Regions from separate parts of the Bradyrhizobium sp. CCBAU 051011 genome, predicted to be linked through region 3. Evidence: riboswitches for the same ligand, from Rfam matches in the RefSeq annotation. Region 3 holds a riboswitch; each other region holds the start of a gene.
The links. A riboswitch is a leader RNA that binds a small molecule or an ion and turns the genes downstream of it on or off. The one in region 3 is predicted to bind cobalamin.
Positions count from the first base shown of each region.

Region 1: linked by a shared signal. The riboswitch ahead of ACH79_RS24555 (TonB-dependent siderophore receptor) and the one ahead of metE (5-methyltetrahydropteroyltriglutamate--homocysteine S-methyltransferase) in region 3 are both predicted to bind cobalamin.
Region 2: linked by a shared signal. The riboswitch ahead of ACH79_RS24500 (DUF1636 domain-containing protein) and the one ahead of metE (5-methyltetrahydropteroyltriglutamate--homocysteine S-methyltransferase) in region 3 are both predicted to bind cobalamin.

Region 1 covers NZ_CP022222.1:5,265,724-5,271,925, forward strand. Annotated here, with positions in the region: gene cobD (threonine-phosphate decarboxylase CobD) at 1-188, shown strand, start outside; gene ACH79_RS24545 (ABC transporter ATP-binding protein) at 194-979, opposite strand; gene ACH79_RS24550 (iron ABC transporter permease) at 976-1,998, opposite strand; gene ACH79_RS24555 (TonB-dependent siderophore receptor) at 1,992-4,070, opposite strand; cobalamin riboswitch at 4,101-4,302, opposite strand; gene ACH79_RS24560 (CbtA family protein) at 4,344-5,081, opposite strand; gene ACH79_RS24565 (CbtB-domain containing protein) at 5,088-5,273, opposite strand; gene ACH79_RS24570 (hypothetical protein) at 5,330-5,605, opposite strand; gene ACH79_RS24575 (PepSY domain-containing protein) at 5,645-6,202, opposite strand, start outside.
Region 2 covers NZ_CP022222.1:5,253,440-5,259,641, forward strand. Annotated here, with positions in the region: gene ACH79_RS24495 (cobyrinate a,c-diamide synthase) at 1-1,197, opposite strand, end outside; cobalamin riboswitch at 1,515-1,705, shown strand; gene ACH79_RS24500 (DUF1636 domain-containing protein) at 1,815-2,264, shown strand; gene cobU (bifunctional adenosylcobinamide kinase/adenosylcobinamide-phosphate guanylyltransferase) at 2,261-2,779, shown strand; gene cobW (cobalamin biosynthesis protein CobW) at 2,800-3,813, shown strand; gene cobN (cobaltochelatase subunit CobN) at 3,828-6,202, shown strand, end outside.
Region 3 covers NZ_CP022222.1:8,539,041-8,545,242, reverse strand. Annotated here, with positions in the region: cobalamin riboswitch at 2,969-3,165, shown strand; gene metE (5-methyltetrahydropteroyltriglutamate--homocysteine S-methyltransferase) at 3,267-5,594, shown strand.

The DNA of each region.
Region 1 (6,202 bases), 3.3 Mb from region 3:
TCGTGGGCGGTACGTCGCTGTTCCGTCTGGCGCGTCATCGGGATGCTCTGAAATGGCATGCTACGTTGGCTCGGCAACATATCTGGTGCCGCTGCTTTGAGCGGCATGAGGATCTGCTTCGATTTGGCCTGCCGCCCGATGAAGCTGGTCTCCATCGCCTGTCCGCTGCCTTCGCCAGGGGCGAGTAGCCAATTCATCGCTCAACACCGGTCCATGGCACGATCACGTGTTCGCGCCGATAGCCGGCACGATATGCCGTCACCTTGAACACATCGGCCATGACGGCTTCGGATAACGCCTGCTGCGGTGTGCCCTGCGCGACGAGGCGGCCGTTCGACAGTACAAGAATGGTGTCGGCGAACCGGGCGGCAAGCGCGAGATCGTGGGTGACCACGATCACCAGAACGCCGCGGTCGGCCGTGCTACGAAGATTCTTCATCGCGTCGATCTGATAACGAGGATCGAGGGAAGCCGTTGGCTCATCCGCCAGCAGGACCGGCGCCTCGCCCGCCAGCACCCTGGCGAGCGCGACACGGCTACGTTCGCCTCCCGAGAGCTCGGTAACGCGACGCGCTGCGAGCGCCATGATTTCGGTCGCCTGCATCGCGCGAGTTATGGCAATTTCGTCATCCGATGAAAGGCGTGCCGGATCGGTCGCACCACGTGGGTAACGTCCGAGCGCGACGATGTCTCTTACCTGCAGCGGCCAATGCACTACATGTCCCTGCGGAAGATAACCAAAACGCTTGGCGCGTTCGCGCAACGGCAGCGACGACAACAGGTCGCCGCCGACCTCGACGGTACCCGTCGACCGCACCAATCCAGCGAGCGCCCGCAGCAGCGTGGTCTTGCCGGCGCCGTTCGGACCAACCAGTGCCACGAGGTGCCGGCTTGAAAATGACAGCGAGACGTCCTCCAGCACGGCACGGCCGGACAGGGTCACGCCAAGGTTGTCAACCCTGAGAAGTGCGCCGTTCATGCAACCCCTCCAGCTAATGCCCGGCGCTCACGCACGATCAGATAGAGAAAGAATGGTACGCCGATGACAGAGGTGAGGACGCCGACCTTGATATCGGTGTTCGAGGGAATGATCCGCACGGCAATGTCGGCCGCGGTCAGGAGCGCCGCGCCGGTCAGTGCGCTCGGCAGCAGCAATCGCGCCGGGTCGTAGCCGACCACCGGCCGCATCAAGTGCGGCGCGACAAGGCCGATGAAGCCGATAGTACCGGAAACGGCGACCGCTCCGCCGATTCCCAGCGCGACGCCGGTGATGACCAGGAGCCGCACCCGTGTCACATCGATGCCAAGGCTCTGCGCGGTCTCCTCTCCAAGGCTGAGTGCGCGAAAGGCGCTGCGTTGACTCCACAGCAAGATGGCGCCAGCCACAATAAACGGCATGGCCAGCATAACGTGGCGAAAACTGCGATCCTCCAGGGAGCCAAGCAGCCAGAACGCAATTTCCAGGCTGGCGAACGGGTTAGGTGACAGGTTCATTGTCAAAGCGGTTGCCGCTCCCGCGAGGCTGGAGATCGCTAGCCCCGCCAAAATCAGCAGCAGCAATCCGGCGTTACGGCCGGCGATGCTGAGCAGGACGAACACCGACACAAACGCCATGGCAATGCCGGCCACCGGCAGCGCATAGGAACGGACGTCCGCCCATCCCAGCGCGATCATCAGAACCGCACCGAAAGCTGCCGATTGTGGTGCGCCGAATAGCGATGGCGAAGCCAATGGATTGCGCAACAGGCCTTGCAGGGCTGTGCCGGACAATCCAAGCACAGCGCCGATCGCCGATGCGAGGATGGCACGTGGCAGGCGAATTTCCCGAATGATCGTCTGGTGCGCGTCGCTGCCTCCGCCGAACAAGGCATTGACGACCGTGGCCGGCGAAAGCCTGACAGGTCCCGTTCCAAGCGAAACCAGCGCCAGCAGCACGACCAGTACGACAAGACCGACCGTGGTGGCGTATGCCGGCTTCGTTGCAGATTGACTCACCATGTCGCGTTAACCCCGGCATAGACTGCAGGACCCGTGGTGCCGAAGTTGAACACCTCCTGATAATGCTCGTTCAGGATATTTTCGCCCCGCGCGAAAACCTTCCAGACGGAATCGATCTTGTATTCGGTATAGAGATCGACCCGGGTATAGGGATCGAGCAGATTGGTTTCGTTGGCGCCGCTGTAGCGTTTGGAGACAGTGAGCACGCGCGGCTCAATGAGCCATTTGTCAGTGGGCGTAATGGCCAGTGCGAGCCGGGCCACATCGGAAGGACGGCGTTGCAAGGTAAGATTGGTCCTGAGATCGACAGCATGCAAATGGGTGTAGGCGGCCTTCAGCTTCAGATACCCTGGCAGGAGAACTAGATCCGACCCGAATTCGATGCCGGAGGTCTCCGCGCGGGTGACGTTGACATAGTGCCCGAGGGGATTGGCGGCATCGATCGAAAATTCGATCAGATTGGAAAATTTGTTGGCGAACGCCGTGACCGACAGTGTCAGTCTCCCGTTGAAAAGGGTTTGGTCTATTCCGGCGTCATATCCGAAGCTCTGCTCGGGACTGAGCGAACTATTGCCGTAAGTTGGCGCGTAGAGCTGATAGAGGGTGGGGGCCTTGGCGCCGGTGCCGGCGCTGGTACGCAGCTTGGTGCCGGTTTCGACAATCGTGTAGGCCGCGGTCGCGCGCCAGGTCTCGAACCGGGCAACGTCGACGACATCGTCGATCCGTCCACCAAGGCTGATGTTCAGCCGCTCGCCGATCGGCAATTGCCACAGCGCAAACACCGAATTGATATCTTGCGTTCCCTTGAGCTGGGGCGTCTGCGGCCCCGGAATCGGGAGCAGCTTGGTAGCATAGGTGTTTGCGGTTTCGTGTTGTGTTCTGGAGCCAAAAATAAGCGATCCTAGCGGCCCCATTTTCAGGTTGCCCTGGTATTCGGCGCCGACACTGTTGCCGACGTAATCGGAAATGGTCGATGTCGTGTTCTGCGGCAGTTTGTTGATCTTGTAGCTTACCTCGTTGAAGGAGCGGTCGATGTGGGTCTCGAACACGTTGAAGCTATGGTTCAGGACTCCGTCGAGCGTATCGAAAGAGGCGCGTCCCCAAACCTGCTGGAGCAGACGCGTGGCGCTTGAAGGCGTGTCGGGAAATGCGCCGGTCGCCGCATCATATGCCGATCGCGTGAACGAGGAGAGAACTCCGGATTCCAGCCGCACACCTTCTCCGGCGTCGTAGCCGATGCGCGCCGAGCCGCCGACGCGATCAAATCCGTCGCGCTCGAGCGGGCCATACTTGGCCTCAAGTGCCGGAATGCGATAACCAAAACGCGAGAAGCCGTTGCTGTGTTGTCCGCCTGCGGCAACAGCGTATGACCACGGACCAGCGGAGCCTGTCACCGATCCGCTGGTGGCGGCAGTGCCATAGCTTCCGCCCTCGGCGCGGACGTTGAATTGGGCGGGGCCGCCGCCCTTCCTGGTGATGATGTTGACGACACCGCCGATCGCGTCCGAGCCGTAGAGCGCACTTTGCGGCCCCTTCAACACCTCGATTCGCTCGATCGAGCTCGGCATGAGCATCGCGAAATCGAAGTCGCCGCTGGCGGCGGTTGGATCGTTGACACGAATGCCATCGATCATCACCAGGGTCTGACCGGTGTTGGCGCCGCGCAACCGGATGCTCGTCGTCGCGCCGGGGCCGCCGCTTTCGGTGATGTCGAGGCCCGGAACGGTTCGCAAAGCATCGACCAGGGACCCCGGATTGGTAGTTGCAATCGTCTCCTTGTTGACGACGCTAACGGCGCTTCCTGTACGGCTGAGCGGCTCCGGCGTTCGGTCCGGTGTGATCACCAATTCGGACGGTTGCGGTGGCGAGGAATCGGGCCTTGCCGGCACAGCCTGCCTCGTGCGCGCTGCGTTGTCCGTTCGGCGAACGGGCTTGGCGGGCTTGGCCGACGGCTTGGGTTCGACCACGACCTCTGGAAGTTTCTGCGGACCCGACTGGGCGATCGCCTCTTCAGGAAGGCCAAACAGGCCAAATAACGCGGCGAAGCCCGCGGCAAACCTACAGAATCCCATGACCACCTTTCCTTCGACCCACCGTCGAACGAGTTGAGCTTGGTCATCGGCCGGTCTCCTGGCTCGCGGTCGTCTCCCGGTCCGCCTTCCCAAACCAATGCAGGTTCAGTGGCTATGTTGGACTGAGAATGGCCGCTTACAGTTGCGGGGGCAGCTGCGGCATTGGGGGTGTTTCCCCGCACCGCATTCCCGTTTCACCTTCTACGAAGGCACCGATGACGGATGGAACGAAGCACAGAGCGACATCCGACGCAACCATTGGCGTCGACCCGCTTACGACGAGGCTCCGGACGATCGTGCGGAGAACCTATGAAAAAAAACACCGGTGAGGCAACCAAGCAACGCCCAGAACAGCAGGCTCGTAATGGTCACGGAGACCACGAACTGATGCGAGAGCGCATCGGGAACGTCGCTATGCGCGCCGGCATGCTGTGGCGCGCCAACCAGGTGTGGAGAGACGACCAGGCAAAATCCCAGCACGGTGGCCCAGACGGCGCGATGCAGAAAAATGAGACCCATGCCGAGGGCAGTTGCCAGTGCGGTCATGGTCCACCAAAGCTGACGTGCCCCCAGGGCGGCGACCGGTGCGCCCGGGAGCTCGGGCGGCAATCCAAGCCCCGGCGCGGCGGTGAAGACCACAAAGCCGCTTAGGCCCCACAACAGTGCTTCGTGCCGGTCTACGCCGCCGCGCATGGCATAGAAGCCGGCCAGCAAGAGCGAAAATCCAATTGCCGTGAGAATATTGGCGGCAGCCGTCAGGCCGTTGCGCTGCAATCCTTCGGCTGGTTTCCAAGCGGTGGCCTCATGTTCGTGAGAGGCGTGATTATGGGGCGCATGCCCCTTGGTGGATTCGCCCGTCGGCTTGACACCGGCTTCCGGCGCCTGGTGTTCGTAGGTTTCGGCTTTGAGGATCAGCGGGACGGTGCTGAAGTATTGCAGGACAGTGACCGCGGCACCGCCGATCAGTCCGCTCAAGACCGCGGAAAAGACAATCGAACGAAAAATCGACATCGCAAATCAGTGGCAGGGAAACGCATTCGAATGACGGACGTCGTGCGCGGCGTTGTGGACGGCATCGATATGGGAGAAACCGACGAACCCCACGATGAAGAGACCGAGAGCCATGGCGAGAGCTGCCTGGTAGACCACGCTCAGGTCATGACTGGCGATCGGCAAACTGGCAGCGGTACGAGTCTGTTGCATGACGGTTCTCCAAGGAAGCAGGCATTTCTAGCGGAAACGAATGTCTTTCGCGACCCCTAATTGCCCATTTGTTCGATTACGTCCCGGCTGGTGAGGTGAAAATTGACCCCGCGCGCAATTTCTCTTCGAGCAATTTTGGCCGCCGCCGCGGCACGGAAGGCGCGCTCCTGGTTGCGAAAAAAGGCCAGGCAATCATCAGGCTCCGGAAAAAACTGCAGTAGCGTTCGAAAGGCAAGCCGATGCACCATGCAGAAGCCGCGATGGTTGTCCGGCTCGAACGCCAAAGCGTCGATATCATCCCGCCAGCAAACTGGATTGTCGCTTTGATGCAACGGTAACTCCGGAGTTCAGCCCAGCGGAGCGGATTCGCTTTAGCCGCGCAGGTAGCGCCAGCCGATAACGACGCCGCTCACCGAGACGATAGCGCCCAGAATCGACAGCAGCCACACCACAATGTCCCAAGCCGGGCGGTACATCAGGAACAGTTGAAAGTCGAAACTGTGCAGCGCGTTGAACAACCAGCGATATGTGCGTCGGCTGCTGTCCACGCGGCCGATGATATCGCCGGTGACCGGGCTGATGTGAAACCACGTCTTTGCGTCATCATCAAACACCGCACGCAACACCGGCAGTTCGCGGTCATGATGATGTGCATACCAGTAAGTGTCGTATTCCTTGAGGGTCAATCGCTCCGTGATGTGAGCGTGCGGCGGCAGTTTTGCTGCGGCAGTCCAGAGGCGATCCTGCGAAAGCTTTGCAAATTCGCCCGATGTCACATCCAGTGGCGTCTGCGTGCCATCACGTGATGCAACGATGATCATCGGGCTGCCATCGAGCCAGACGAAACGCGCTTCAGTCGCGCCGAATTGCAGCGTTGGCAGCTTCGCCGCAATGGTCGGTATGTCATGGCCGGCATAGCGTTGCAGAAC
Region 2 (6,202 bases), 3.3 Mb from region 3:
AGCATAATGGAATTCGTGTCCCTTCAGCGTCTTTCCCAGGGGACCGAGGCACCCAGAGGCTGCAAGGCGCGCTTCCCTGTAGCCGAGACGCATTTTCGGTTTGGAAAGGCTTGTTTGAACGCCGAGAAGTCCAGCCATCGGATAGGTCTTTCCCGCCGCGTCGGTCAGGGTCTCACCCAGGATCATGTAGCCGCCGCATTCGCCGTGAACGGGCTTGATAGCCGCGAAATGTCGCAGCCCCTCGAGAAAATTGCTCGCTGAGGCAATTTGCGCGGCATGAAGCTCCGGATATCCCCCTGGCAGCCAGCAAATATCGCAGTCGGCTGGCGGAGGCTCATCAGCAAGCGGAGAGAATGTTTGTATTTCCGCGCCGCTGTTGCGCCAGCCATCCAGGATATGGCGATATGTAAATGAAAACGCCTCGTCGTGAGCGATCGCGATGCGCTGTCCCGGTGGCTGCAGTGCTGGCGCGTGCGGGCCCGTCTGCGAGGGAAGAAACGCTTCCGCGCATCCGAAGAGCTCGTTCATCTGCACGTGTTGGGCCACGAACTCGGCCATTGCGTCCAGTTTGTTTTCCAGTTCCGGGGTTTCACCGGCCTGTACCAATCCCAAATGGCGCTCCGGCAGAGCGATGCCGTCGGATTTTGGCAAGCTGCCCAGGATGGGGATTGCAAGTTTGGTAATTCCATCACTTACCAGGCGAAGATGCCTTTCGCTGGCGACGCGGTTCAGAACGATGCCAGCAATTTTCACCCGTTCATCGAAGGTCATAAACCCCTTTACGATTGCGCCCGCGGATTGCGATTGCGCGCTGACATCGAGCACCAGCACAATGGGAAGGCCGAGCGCAGATGCCACGTCCGCAGATGAACCGCTGCGACCGGGTTGAACAGGAACGCCGTCGAACAAACCCATGGACGCTTCGCAGATCAGCAGATCGCTGTCCTTCGCAGCTTCGGCTGCAAGCTGTGCGATCAGGCCAGGTTTCATTGCCCAGCTATCGAGATTGACGCCAGGCCGGCCGGAAGCGGCACCATGAAACGCCGCATCGATATAGTCCGGTCCACATTTTGCGCCGGCCACGCGAATTCCACTTCTTCGGTAAGCACGGAGAAGTCCGATCGTCAAAGTAGTTTTGCCGCTGCCAGATCGGGGAGCAGCTATCATGAGACCGCGCGGGGGAGGGGCAGCAATCATTCTGCGCGCCGATTACCGAGCGCAAAAATCACCTGCGCGACGCTGCCTGCGACGGACGAATCTGCCTGCACTAAGGTCACAGATCCAATTTCCTCGAATCGATCTCTCGCCATCTGTTGATCAACTTAGGTTTGGCCCAAACGATCGCAGCGGTTTCGCCTTGCGGTCGATCCGCGCGTGAATCACATCCGCAAGTATTTGATTATACTTTAGAAAGGTTCGGCGGCTGCGTTGGGTATCAGGTTCTTTCTTGTCATGCGGTAACTGACGCAACTCCGCTGATGGGTCAACCGCCGTTGACCGGGGCATCTTCGGCGGTTAGCGTCATCGGCGATGGTCCTTCCCTAGGAAGGTGAAAAGGGAAGCCGGTGCGACAAACGTCAACGCCGGCGCTGCCCCCGCAACTGTAAGCGACGAGCCCGCGCCGGTGCCACTGGGAAATCCCGGGAAGGCGGCTACGGGCAGTGACTCGCGAGCCAGGAGACCTGCCATCACGAACTGTGCTTTGGAGGCGTCTGGGCGGGGTGCACCGGACGGGAGCGAGCCCGATGGCGCCGTTTGCCGTCGAGCGCGACCCAACAAAGCTCGCGGCCGCAAGGCCATGATACGAGCAACTGATGGATCGCGACAGCGCTACTAAGCCCGCCCGTCAAGCCTTGATCGAACAGCCGCAGGCCAACCTGCCTGACAGGCCCGTCGTCGTGAGTGTTTGCATCACCTGCAAGGCGGCGGACGGCGCTGCTGTGGTCGGCCCGGAGATGTACGCGGCTGTGCAGGCTGCGATCGGGAAGGACGCCAACATTGCCGTCCGCCCGGTGCAATGCCTTAGCGTTTGCAAGCGCCCAGCGACGGTCGCGGTCACGAGTCCCGACGGATATACATTCATGTTTGGCGATCTGCAGACCGAAAGCGGCGCTGCGGCGCTGGTATCATTCGTGCAATCCTACCAAAAATCCGATTTCGGTCTGGTCCCCTGGCGGGAACGTGCCGAGGTGCTGCGAAAGGGCATGGTGGCACGGGTACCTCCCATCCGTTGGTCACCGGACGACGGACGCGCACCGAAATGACGGATCTGGCCACTACCTTGGTGCTGGGTGGCGCCCGTTCCGGCAAATCTGCGTTTGCAGAATCGCTTGTAGGCGCCAGCGCGCTGGCGAAGGTCTATGTCGCGACGGCTACCGCCGGCGACGAGGAGATGAAGAGCCGGATTGCGTTGCACCGCGCCCGCCGTGGCGAGGGCTGGATCACCATTGAAGAGCCGCTAGCGCTGGTCGACGCGTTGACGCGCGAAGCCAGCCGCAATCGCGTCGTGCTGGTGGATTGTCTCACCTTGTGGCTGTCAAATCTGATGTTCGCTGGACGCAATCCAGACGTCGAAGCTCAGCGTTTGACGCGATTTCTCGGTGTCGCAAAGCATCCTGTCGTCTTTGTCTCGAACGAGGTCGGCCTTGGGCTGGTGCCGGAAACGCCGCTCGGCCGGACGTTTCGTGATGCGCAGGGGCGACTGAACCAGGTAGTCGCCGCCGCCGTTCCGCAAGTTGTGTTCATGGCAGCCGGACTTCCGCTCTGGCTCAAGCGCTAGTGGCTCAAGGAGAATGAAATATGTCGCGTGTTCCGGTTACCGTGCTGACTGGGTTTCTTGGCGCGGGCAAGACCACCTTGCTGCGCTCGCTGCTGACCCAGGCCGACGGACGCCGCATCGCCGTCGTCGTCAATGAATTCGGCGACGCTGGCTTCGACGGCGGCCTCGTGGAAGAATGCGCAGCGAACGCCTGCGCGCCGGGAGACGTCATCGAACTTACCAATGGCTGCATCTGCTGCACTGTGGCGGATGACTTCATTCCGACCATGGAACTGCTGTTGGGGCGCGACAAGCCGCTCGATGCCATTGTCATCGAGACTTCAGGGTTGGCGCTGCCGCAACCCTTGCTCAAGGCATTCGCATGGCCGGCGGTGAAAACGCGCGCCACGGTTGACGGTGTCGTTACAGTCGTCGATGCGCTTGCGCTGTCGGAAGGTCGGGTTACGCTCGATGAGGACGCAGTCGCAGACCAGCGTGCCGCAGACGAATCCATCGACCATGACGACCCGATCGAAGAGGTGTTTGAAGATCAATTGGCCTGTGCCGACCTGGTCGTGCTCTCGAAGAGCGACCTGGTATCGCCCATGGCGCTTACCGACATTGAAGCACGGTTGAAGGCTACGCTCCGCCCAGGAGTCAATGTTGTGCGGTCGATGGGCACATTGGCGCCCGCGGTGTTGATCGGAATGAACGCCGAGGCCGAGGAAGACGTGGCTGCCCGCGCTGGCCATCACGGCGAGGAAGAGGAACATTATCACGACGATTTCGACAGCATCGTCGTCAAGCCGTCGATCGCCCTCAGCGTCGACGAGATGCGTGCTCGGATCAGCGACGCGCTCGGTCTCGAAGGTGTGTTGCGCGTCAAGGGCCATGCGCGGGTTTCGGACAAGGTCGCGCCCGTGGTGGTGCAGGCTGTCGGGAGCCGCGTCGATCTGGTGTTCGGCCGGCCGGATGCGAAGCAGGCCGAGCGTCTCGTCGTGATCGGGCTAAAGGGATTTGACGGGACCGCCGTGCGGCGGGCGTTGGTGGAGTAATCCGCGAGAGTCAGATGCACCTCAAGCTCGACACCTCAGGCGGCATCGACGATGGCGATGTCGCGCGCGATCTCGGACAGGATAGTGCCGACATCGTTGTGCTGTCTGCGGCGGACAGCGATCTCGCCGCATTTGGCATCGCCTATGCAGGGATGCCGGACGGCTTTCCCACGGTGCGGCTGACCAATCTGTTGGCGTTGGGTCATCCTGCGTCGGTGGATGCCTTTGTCGAGCGTACGCTGAGCGAGGCAAGAATCGTTGTGCTGCGCATGCTGGGGGGCGAAAGCTACTGGCCGCACGGCGTTGAAAGCGTGCGGAGCGACGCATTGCGTCGAGGTTCGCTGTTCGCCTGTATTCCCGGCGAGATGGATTGGAATGCGTCGCTGGCCGCACGCGGGACACTTGATCGCGATAGCACGTACGCGCTATGGCGTTATTGCACCGAAGGCGGCGTCGAAAATGCCCAACTCGCGCTTCGCTTTGCTGCGCACCTGATCGGCAGAGGTGAAGCGCCGCCGCAGGCGCGGCCGATGCCTCCAGCGGGGTTCTGGTGCTTTGAACCGCCAAGTTCCGATCGCCCCAATGCAATCGTCGTGTTCTATCGCGCGCTAGTGGCGGGTGGCGATACCGCCGGCATCGACATGTTGCGCCAGTCGCTCAATGCGCGCGGGCTCAATTCGGTCTGCCTGTTCGTGACCAGCCTGAAAGACGGACGGTCAGGAGCGTTCTTGCAGACGGCGCTGGCCGCCTATCCGCCTGACATCATCATCAATGCGACGGCGTTTGCGACGGCGACCGCGAACGACGATACCGGCGTGCTGGCTGCATCAGGTTGCCCGATCCTGCAGGTGGCGCAGGCCGGTATATCCCGGGCCGGGTGGGAAGCTTCGACGCGGGGCCTGCCGCCACGGGATCTCGCCATGAATGTCGTGTTGCCCGAAGTCGATGGCCGCATCTTCGCGAACGTCATCGCTTTCAAGGAATGCGTTGAGAGCGTAGGCGAGTTTACGCCAACAGCGTTTCGCCCGCTTCAGGACCGGGTCGATGCAACGGCCGATCTGGCGCTGGCCTGGGTGCGGCTGCGCCGTAAAGCGCCGGCCGAACGCCGGGTAGCGCTGATCCTTGCCAACTATCCGAACCGCGATGGCCGGCTGGCCAACGGCGTCGGCCTGGATACGCCGCAAAGCCTGATCGACGTTCTCGATGCCTTGGGAAGGGCAGGGTACAATACCGCGGAAGCGCCTGTCGACGCGGATGCTATGATGCAACTGCTGCAGCAGGGGCCTACCAATGCGCTCGAGCAGCGCGCCACGCGCGCAAACGGCGTGACATGGTTGCTGGCGGACTATTACGCGGCTTTGGCGGCGTTGCCGGACACTGTAAGGCGCGCAGTTGAAGGGCGATGGGGTAGCGCCGAACAGGATCCGCATGTCGTCGATGGTGCGTTTCGCCTTGGCCTGCATCGCTTTGGCAACGTGATAGTCGGCGTTCAGCCGGCGCGCGGTTACAATATCGATTCGAAAAGCAGCTATCACGATCCGGATCTGACGCCGCCGCATCACTATCTCGTATTCTATTTGTGGATCAGGCGGGTATTCGACGCGCACGCGGTCGTTCATCTCGGCAAGCATGGCAATCTCGAATGGCTTCCGGGCAAGAGCACTGGTCTGTCGCAGGATTGCCTGCCGGAAGCCGTGCTGGGTCGGTTGCCGCATCTCTATCCGTTCATCGTCAACGACCCCGGAGAAGGTATCCAGGCCAAGCGCCGTGCCGGCGCCGTGATCGTCGATCACCTGACGCCGCCCATGACGCGTGCCGAGTTGCACGATGATCTGGCGCGGCTGGAGACGCTGGTCGATGAATTCGCGCTTGCCGCCGATCTCGATCCCAAGCGTGCCAATTCAATTGCGGAGGACATCCTGTCGCTGGCACGGGCCCAACGGTTGGATGCCGACGTAAATGTCACCCGGGACACCCCGACGGCGGAGGCGCTGCGTGCGCTCGATGCGCATTTGTGCGACCTCAAGGAGATGCAGATCCGCGACGGCCTGCATGTGTTCGGTCGCGCGCCTTCCGGGCCGCAACGTGACGACCTCCTGGTATCGATTGCCCGGCTGCCGCGCTCGGATCTGAAAATGCAGGATGCCTCGCTGCATCGCGCACTGGCGAGCGATCTCGGCCTCGGCGATTTCGATCCGCTGACACGCAATCTGGCCGATGAATATGCCGGCGCGCGCCCGAATGAACTCGCCGGGCTTGGGAATGGTCCATGGCGCACGGTTGGCGACACGGTGGAGCGCATCGAAGCGCTGGCGCTGGCCCTGGTCGCCGGCAAGCGCGACATCGATCCCGCATGGACGGCTACGCGTGCGGTGTTGGACTGGATCGA
Region 3 (6,202 bases):
CACGTGCGGGCGTGATGCTGAGGCGAAGAAAGTGCAGGGGGTATCCACCTAACTCCGACAGGAGGCGAGATGCGCAACAGCTCCCATATTCCCTACCACGGTCCAGTGAGGTGCTGTGCGATATGCGGCGGAAAGTTCGGGCTGATCCGCCACTACTGCTGGCGAACGGCCCTTTGTTCCATGAAATGCGTCGACCGCCTCAAGGCGCGGCGGGAGGCCGACCACAAATGGCTTCGCTGGTTGCGAGCGGCTTAATAGGCGGCACCGAGACGCCGCGGGAGACGGGGTCGGGGCAGAAGCGCATTAGCGGAGTTGAGAAACTTGTCATTAGAATTCGGTGTGACGCATTAAAGAGTAACATGGAAGTATCAGGTGACAGAGACGTCGGCAACAATCATCGACTTTACAGCTTACAGGATGAACAAGCGTGCCGCGGCTGACCTGTCGCGCGACGTAATTTGGTTGACTGCGCCATATCCAGCGGTCGCATCCTCGTCTCTTCTGGCCGTTTCTGGCCTGGATCCCGTTTGGTTTGCTGGATCCGTCCGTGTCGGAACAGGAGCCTTCGTGAGCAGTCCCCGGACGCGGCGCGGGGAACTAGTGACGGAGATGGATGCGCGACTGTTAACGTTTGTGCGTGGGTTCCCAATTTTGGAGACGAGATCGTTCTTGCCAGCATTGACAGTTTTCTCTCGACTTCCATAGGAAGCACTGACTGCAGGGATACGAGGCAAGCGATCGATCGAGATCTATAATAAGTCAAAGTTAAGAGCAGCCTCCTTGAACGTGTCGCGATTCCAATGCTGCAGCGGTGAATGGTGGAGGGACGTCGTGTCGCCTGGGCCGCCGCGTACGCATGATACGGCACGCATGGCCGATCCATCGTCGAAGTATCCTGGTCGGAGATAGTGTTGGCAATGTCGGCCTGGGATTCGGCAAGACAGCGTCTGTCAGCATGGCCTAGGGAATTATCCCTTGATGCGGCTGCTGCGCAGACAGGCAAACCCATGCTTTGCTTCTGGCGGAACGCCGGAGGACCATCTCGGTCTCACCCCCGGAGTGTTAATGTCATGCGTAGATCCGAGGTGCAGGGAATGAAAGCCGACCAAACGGGAGTGTGCTAAGATATATGTAGACTTGCACTGAATAGGTGTTTTCGTGGATGAGCAGTTTTTAAAGGACCGGGCCCAGATCATTCGCGATCTAGCGGACAAGGCAGACCCTTTCATTAGAAAAAGGCTGCTGGACCTAGCGGAACGGTATGATAGACGTATAAGACCGACGGTCTCAGATGACAAAGCGCGGCGAAACTAATTGGTCGTGGAACTGTTCCGACCGATCAGGCGACTCACCATTGATTGCACGTGGCCGATTTCGTGGTCGACATCCATGAGCGACGCTCTGGAGTCCGCCTGAAGGGACCCGACCGCACGTTTTCTTCAGAGCCGCTCGCGCCTGAAGACGCGGAGGCGGCTTATTACATTACGAGGACGTCAATCGCCCGTCTTGCGGAGGCGTCCTCTTCTCGAAATTAGGATGGGTGACCGTACGCCGGCATTTACGAACAACTGTTCGCCGAGGCTAATGACCTGTATCTGCGAGAACCTGCTCGCACCATGCGTTTTTGCGGTCAGAGCCATTGAGATCCTGCAAATCAATCTCTTGCCGGATGCAGAAAAAAGGCCGCGCGAATGTTACGCGCGGCCAAGTCAGGGAGGAACGCCCCAAGGGGCGGCTGAAGGAGCATCGAGATGAGTAGATCGATCACTCACCGAGAACTCCAAGCTTGTGAGAGCATCAGTGTTACGAGACGCTTTTTTATTCGTCTCTAGTCGCGCGAAGTGATCGAATACTTGAGTTCTTGCGCGGTTTGGCGGTAATTTTTGTACATGTCTCGCATCTTTTGTGCAAAGATGATCAGCTGGACGCATCGTTCAGCTCGACGTATCGGTCGGTCTACCGCGATAAGCCCGGATACCTAAGGAGGTCACCGTTCCCTTCTTTGTTCAGGCGGGATGTCGTTTCGGCGACACTCATCACGGGTCTCGGTGATCTATTACAAGCCTGTACGTGACGTGCGCTGCGAGTTCAGAATCGTGAGAAGCTACAGGCCTATGGGAATGTCAACGTAGCGCATCGATGGCTCGTCAGCGTCCGCCGGACCGAGCTGGTCCGAAGCCGACTGGCAAGCCGCAAGCGCTGCCGATGTCTGCTCTATGGCCTGCAAATGGCGAAGCATCACGCGGATATGGCGCGGCCAAAATGGTCGTTTCGGAGTGCGACGGTGGACGGTTCGAGTCCGCAGACGACAGAATGGATGACATGCCGCTCGAAGGCCACGAGATCGGGGGTGCCCGTAACTTTCAAGCACGGGCCAGGAAGGTGATGCGGCAGTCGTGCCTGAACGGGCTGTTTTTGGCCAAGGTGGTCGCTGAGCCGATGCAGGCGATAGAGATGCGCGGAGGTGGGCAACCTTCGGTCAATGGCTACGTCAGCGCATGGGTACGGCGATGCGACAGTAAGTTTCGGCAAGATATGGGTGTGCCTCGCGATATAGCATGTAGGCGCGTGCAGAGTTGGAGGCGGCCGCCTACCGATTTTCCTGCGGCGCTCACCACCGCGGAAAATTCGAACCTTTGCCGAGCGGATGCCGGGCGTGCCGCTGCTCGCCAATGTGACCGCCTTCGGCAAGACGCCGTTTCTTGCGGCGGCAGAATTCGAAATAACTAATCAATGGCGATCTGGCTCGTGTCGGCGCTGCGGGTGGCGAATAAGGCGCAGGAAGATGTGTAAGCTGGGATCGCGCAACCGCCGCACCCACATGATTGTCGATCGAATCCAGACGTGCGCCCAACTCTATGCCACGATCGGGCCACACGACGACGAGGCTAGATGCCTCCGTTCTCCAGACAATCGCTCCGAACCGCACAAAGAATTATCGAGAGGTTGACGGAACAGTCCTCTTGCAGGTAATCGGAGATGTCGAGGTTCTCCGGATGGATCCGGAGCTAAGAGGGAAGCCGGTGCGATGCCGGCGCTGCCCCCGCAACTGTAAGCGGCGAGCCGCTGTCCAATAGAAGCCACTGAAGCCACGCGGCTTTGGGAAGGTCGGATAGCGGCGACGACCCGCGAGCTAGGAGACCTGGCCCGACAATATATTCGTCCACGGGCGGGGTGTCCCGGTGGTGCGCCAAGCAGTTGCCGCTTTCCGCGGCTTTTCTGCACGCGTCCGCCATGGCCTTTGCTCCCAACATGGGGTTGAAGCTATGTCTCTTCTCTCGATTCCTGTCGCTACCCTCGGTACGCCGCGCATCGGTCCGCGCCGCGAACTCAAACTCGCGCTCGAGAGCTATTGGGCCGGAAAATCTGACGAAACGCAGCTTCTTGAGGCCGCGGCTGCGCTTCGCGCCGCCAACTGGGCGCGGCAGAAATCGCTCGGCGTAACCGTTATTCCTTCAAACGACTTCTCGCTTTATGACCATGTGCTCGATACCAGCGTGATGGTCGGTGCCATTCCGGAAATTTACGGTTGGAGTGCAGGCCCTGTTTCGCTCAAAACCTACTTTGCGATGGCACGGGGCGTGCAGCGCGATGACCATGACGCGAATTGCGGTCACGCCGAGCACAGCGCGGCAGCGCAGGAGATGACCAAATGGTTCGACACCAATTATCACTACATAGTGCCGGAATATCACAAGGATCAGACCTTCACGCTTTCCTCTCGCAAGCCGATCGAGGAGTACGAAGAAGCGAAAAACCTGGGTTATCAGACGCGCCCGGTGCTTGTTGGTCCGGTCACCTTTCTCAAGCTCGGCAAGAGCGCCGATCCTGCATTCGATACGCTGTTGCTTCTCGATAGGCTGCTGCCGGTCTATGTAGACGTTCTCCGCGAACTCACCTTAAGGGGCGCCGAGTGGGTGCAACTGGACGAGCCATGTTTGGTCCTGGACCTCGATGCTGCCACACGCGACGCGCTGCGCCGGACCTACACCTATCTGGCGAAAAAGGTTCCCGACGTGAAGATCATGCTCGCTACCTATTTTGGAACGATCGGCGATAACCTGGAAGCCGCTTTGACGTTGCCGGTTGCGGGCCTTCACATCGACCTGGTCCGCGCCCCGGAGCAGTTGGACGTGATTGTCGCCGACGCTCGAAGGGATCTTGTCATTTCCCTCGGAGTCGTCGATGGCCGCAATGTCTGGCGTTCGAACCTTCCAGCGGTGCTCGACCGGCTCGAACCTGCCATCGCAAGGCTCGGCAAGGACCGCGTGCAGATTGCACCCTCATGCTCGCTGCTTCATGTCCCGATCGATCTCGAACTAGAGACCGATCTCGATCTCGATGTGAAAAGCTGGCTTGCTTTCTCCGTCCAGAAGATCGGAGAACTCGCAACGCTGGGCCGCGTGCTGGCTAAAGGATGGGAGGAAGCGGCGGATGTACTTGAGGCTTCGGAGGCCGCGGCCGTCGCGCGCGAAACGTCACCCAACGTTCACAATGCGAACGTCGCCAAGCGAATGGCTGCAATCGATGGCAGCATGCGGCGTCGTCACAGTCCTTTCGCCCGGCGCGCCGAGGTTCAGCGCGCGCGGTTCCGATTGCCGACATTTCCAACGACGACGATCGGATCGTTCCCGCAGACGCTGGAGGTTCGCAACGCCCGCGCAGCCCATTCCCGGGGAACGATGAGCGACGCACAATACGAGCAGTTTCTCAAGGAGGAGACGGCGCGTGCGGTGCGCTGGCAGGAAGACATTGGTCTCGACGTTCTCGTGCATGGAGAGTTCGAGCGCAATGACATGGTGCAGTATTTCGGTGAGCGGCTGTCCGGCTTCGCATTCACCAAGCATGGTTGGGTTCAGTCCTACGGCTCGCGATATGTCCGGCCGCCCATCCTGTTTGGCGACGTCTCCCGGCCGACGCCGATGGCGATGGAGTGGTGGCGCTTCGCGCAATCGCTGACCAAGAAGCCACTGAAGGCGATGCTGACTGGGCCGGTGACGATCCTGAACTGGTCATTCGTCCGTGATGATATTCCACGGAGCGAAGCATGCCATCAGATCGCGCTCGCGATACGTGACGAGGTGATCGATCTGGAGAGGTCCGGCGCGATGATGATCCAGATTGACGAGGCTGCGCTCCGAGAAGGATTGCCGCTGCGCAAGTCACAATGGAAGACCTACCTCGGCTGGGCAGTAGACAGCTTCCGCATCTGCTCGGCTGGGGTGGCCGACGAGACCCAGATCCACACCCATATGTGTTATTCAGAGTTCAACGACATCATCGATGCGATCGCGGCAATGGATGCCGATGTCATCTCGATCGAGACGTCACGGTCAAAAATGCAGCTGCTTGATGCCTTCAAGAGCTACAAATATCCAAACGAGATCGGACCGGGCGTTTACGACATCCATTCGCCGCGCGTCCCGGATGCAGCCGAGATGAAAAATCTCATTGCGCTGGCGCGGCAGCGGCTTTCCGATGCGCAGCTCTGGATCAATCCCGATTGCGGCTTGAAAACGCGCCGATGGGAGGAGGTGCGTCCCGCGCTAACCAATATGGTCGCGGCTGCCCGTGAATTGCGGGCGGCGTCCTGATCCCAGTTGCCGATCTCCGACGTCTTTTTTCACAGGGGGCGCCGATGCGTTTTCTAAATCAAATGCGTCCGCTTTGGAAAAGAGGGGCCCTGTTGCTGATTCATCGCTGGTGGGAGCGATGTAGCGTGGTGGCGAGAAAACGATCCTGAAGTTGGTCGGAAGCAAGGCTCAAACGATCGAGGGGAACGAAATGCTCTCGATCCATCTCGGTACTGCTGGAGGGTTGAGTTATTGAGTTGAGTGTTTGCCGACTTTGGGAACCGGAACGGCGAAGCGTCGGACGATTTGCGAATGGTCGACGCGGATCCGGACGATTCGTATCGTCTTGCCCGGTCATGTGAGGTCAGGCCGGAGGGCGCTTTCGCTTCCTCGTCTCGCGGGCGAACCAATCGTCTTCGTTCACCTGAGACAAGGCGACCTTTTCGCGCTGGAAGATCGCTGGGCTCATCAGTAGGTGCCATTGTCGAAGGCGTCGCGAGAGATTACTGGCTGCACTGCTGCTACCCACGGCGCTCCACGCCACCTCCGTCGCTATCCCCCACCCAACAGAGCAAATCCGACAGCCAGGGCGAAAACGGCATCGGAGAAAACTTTGGCGTAAGGTCGCA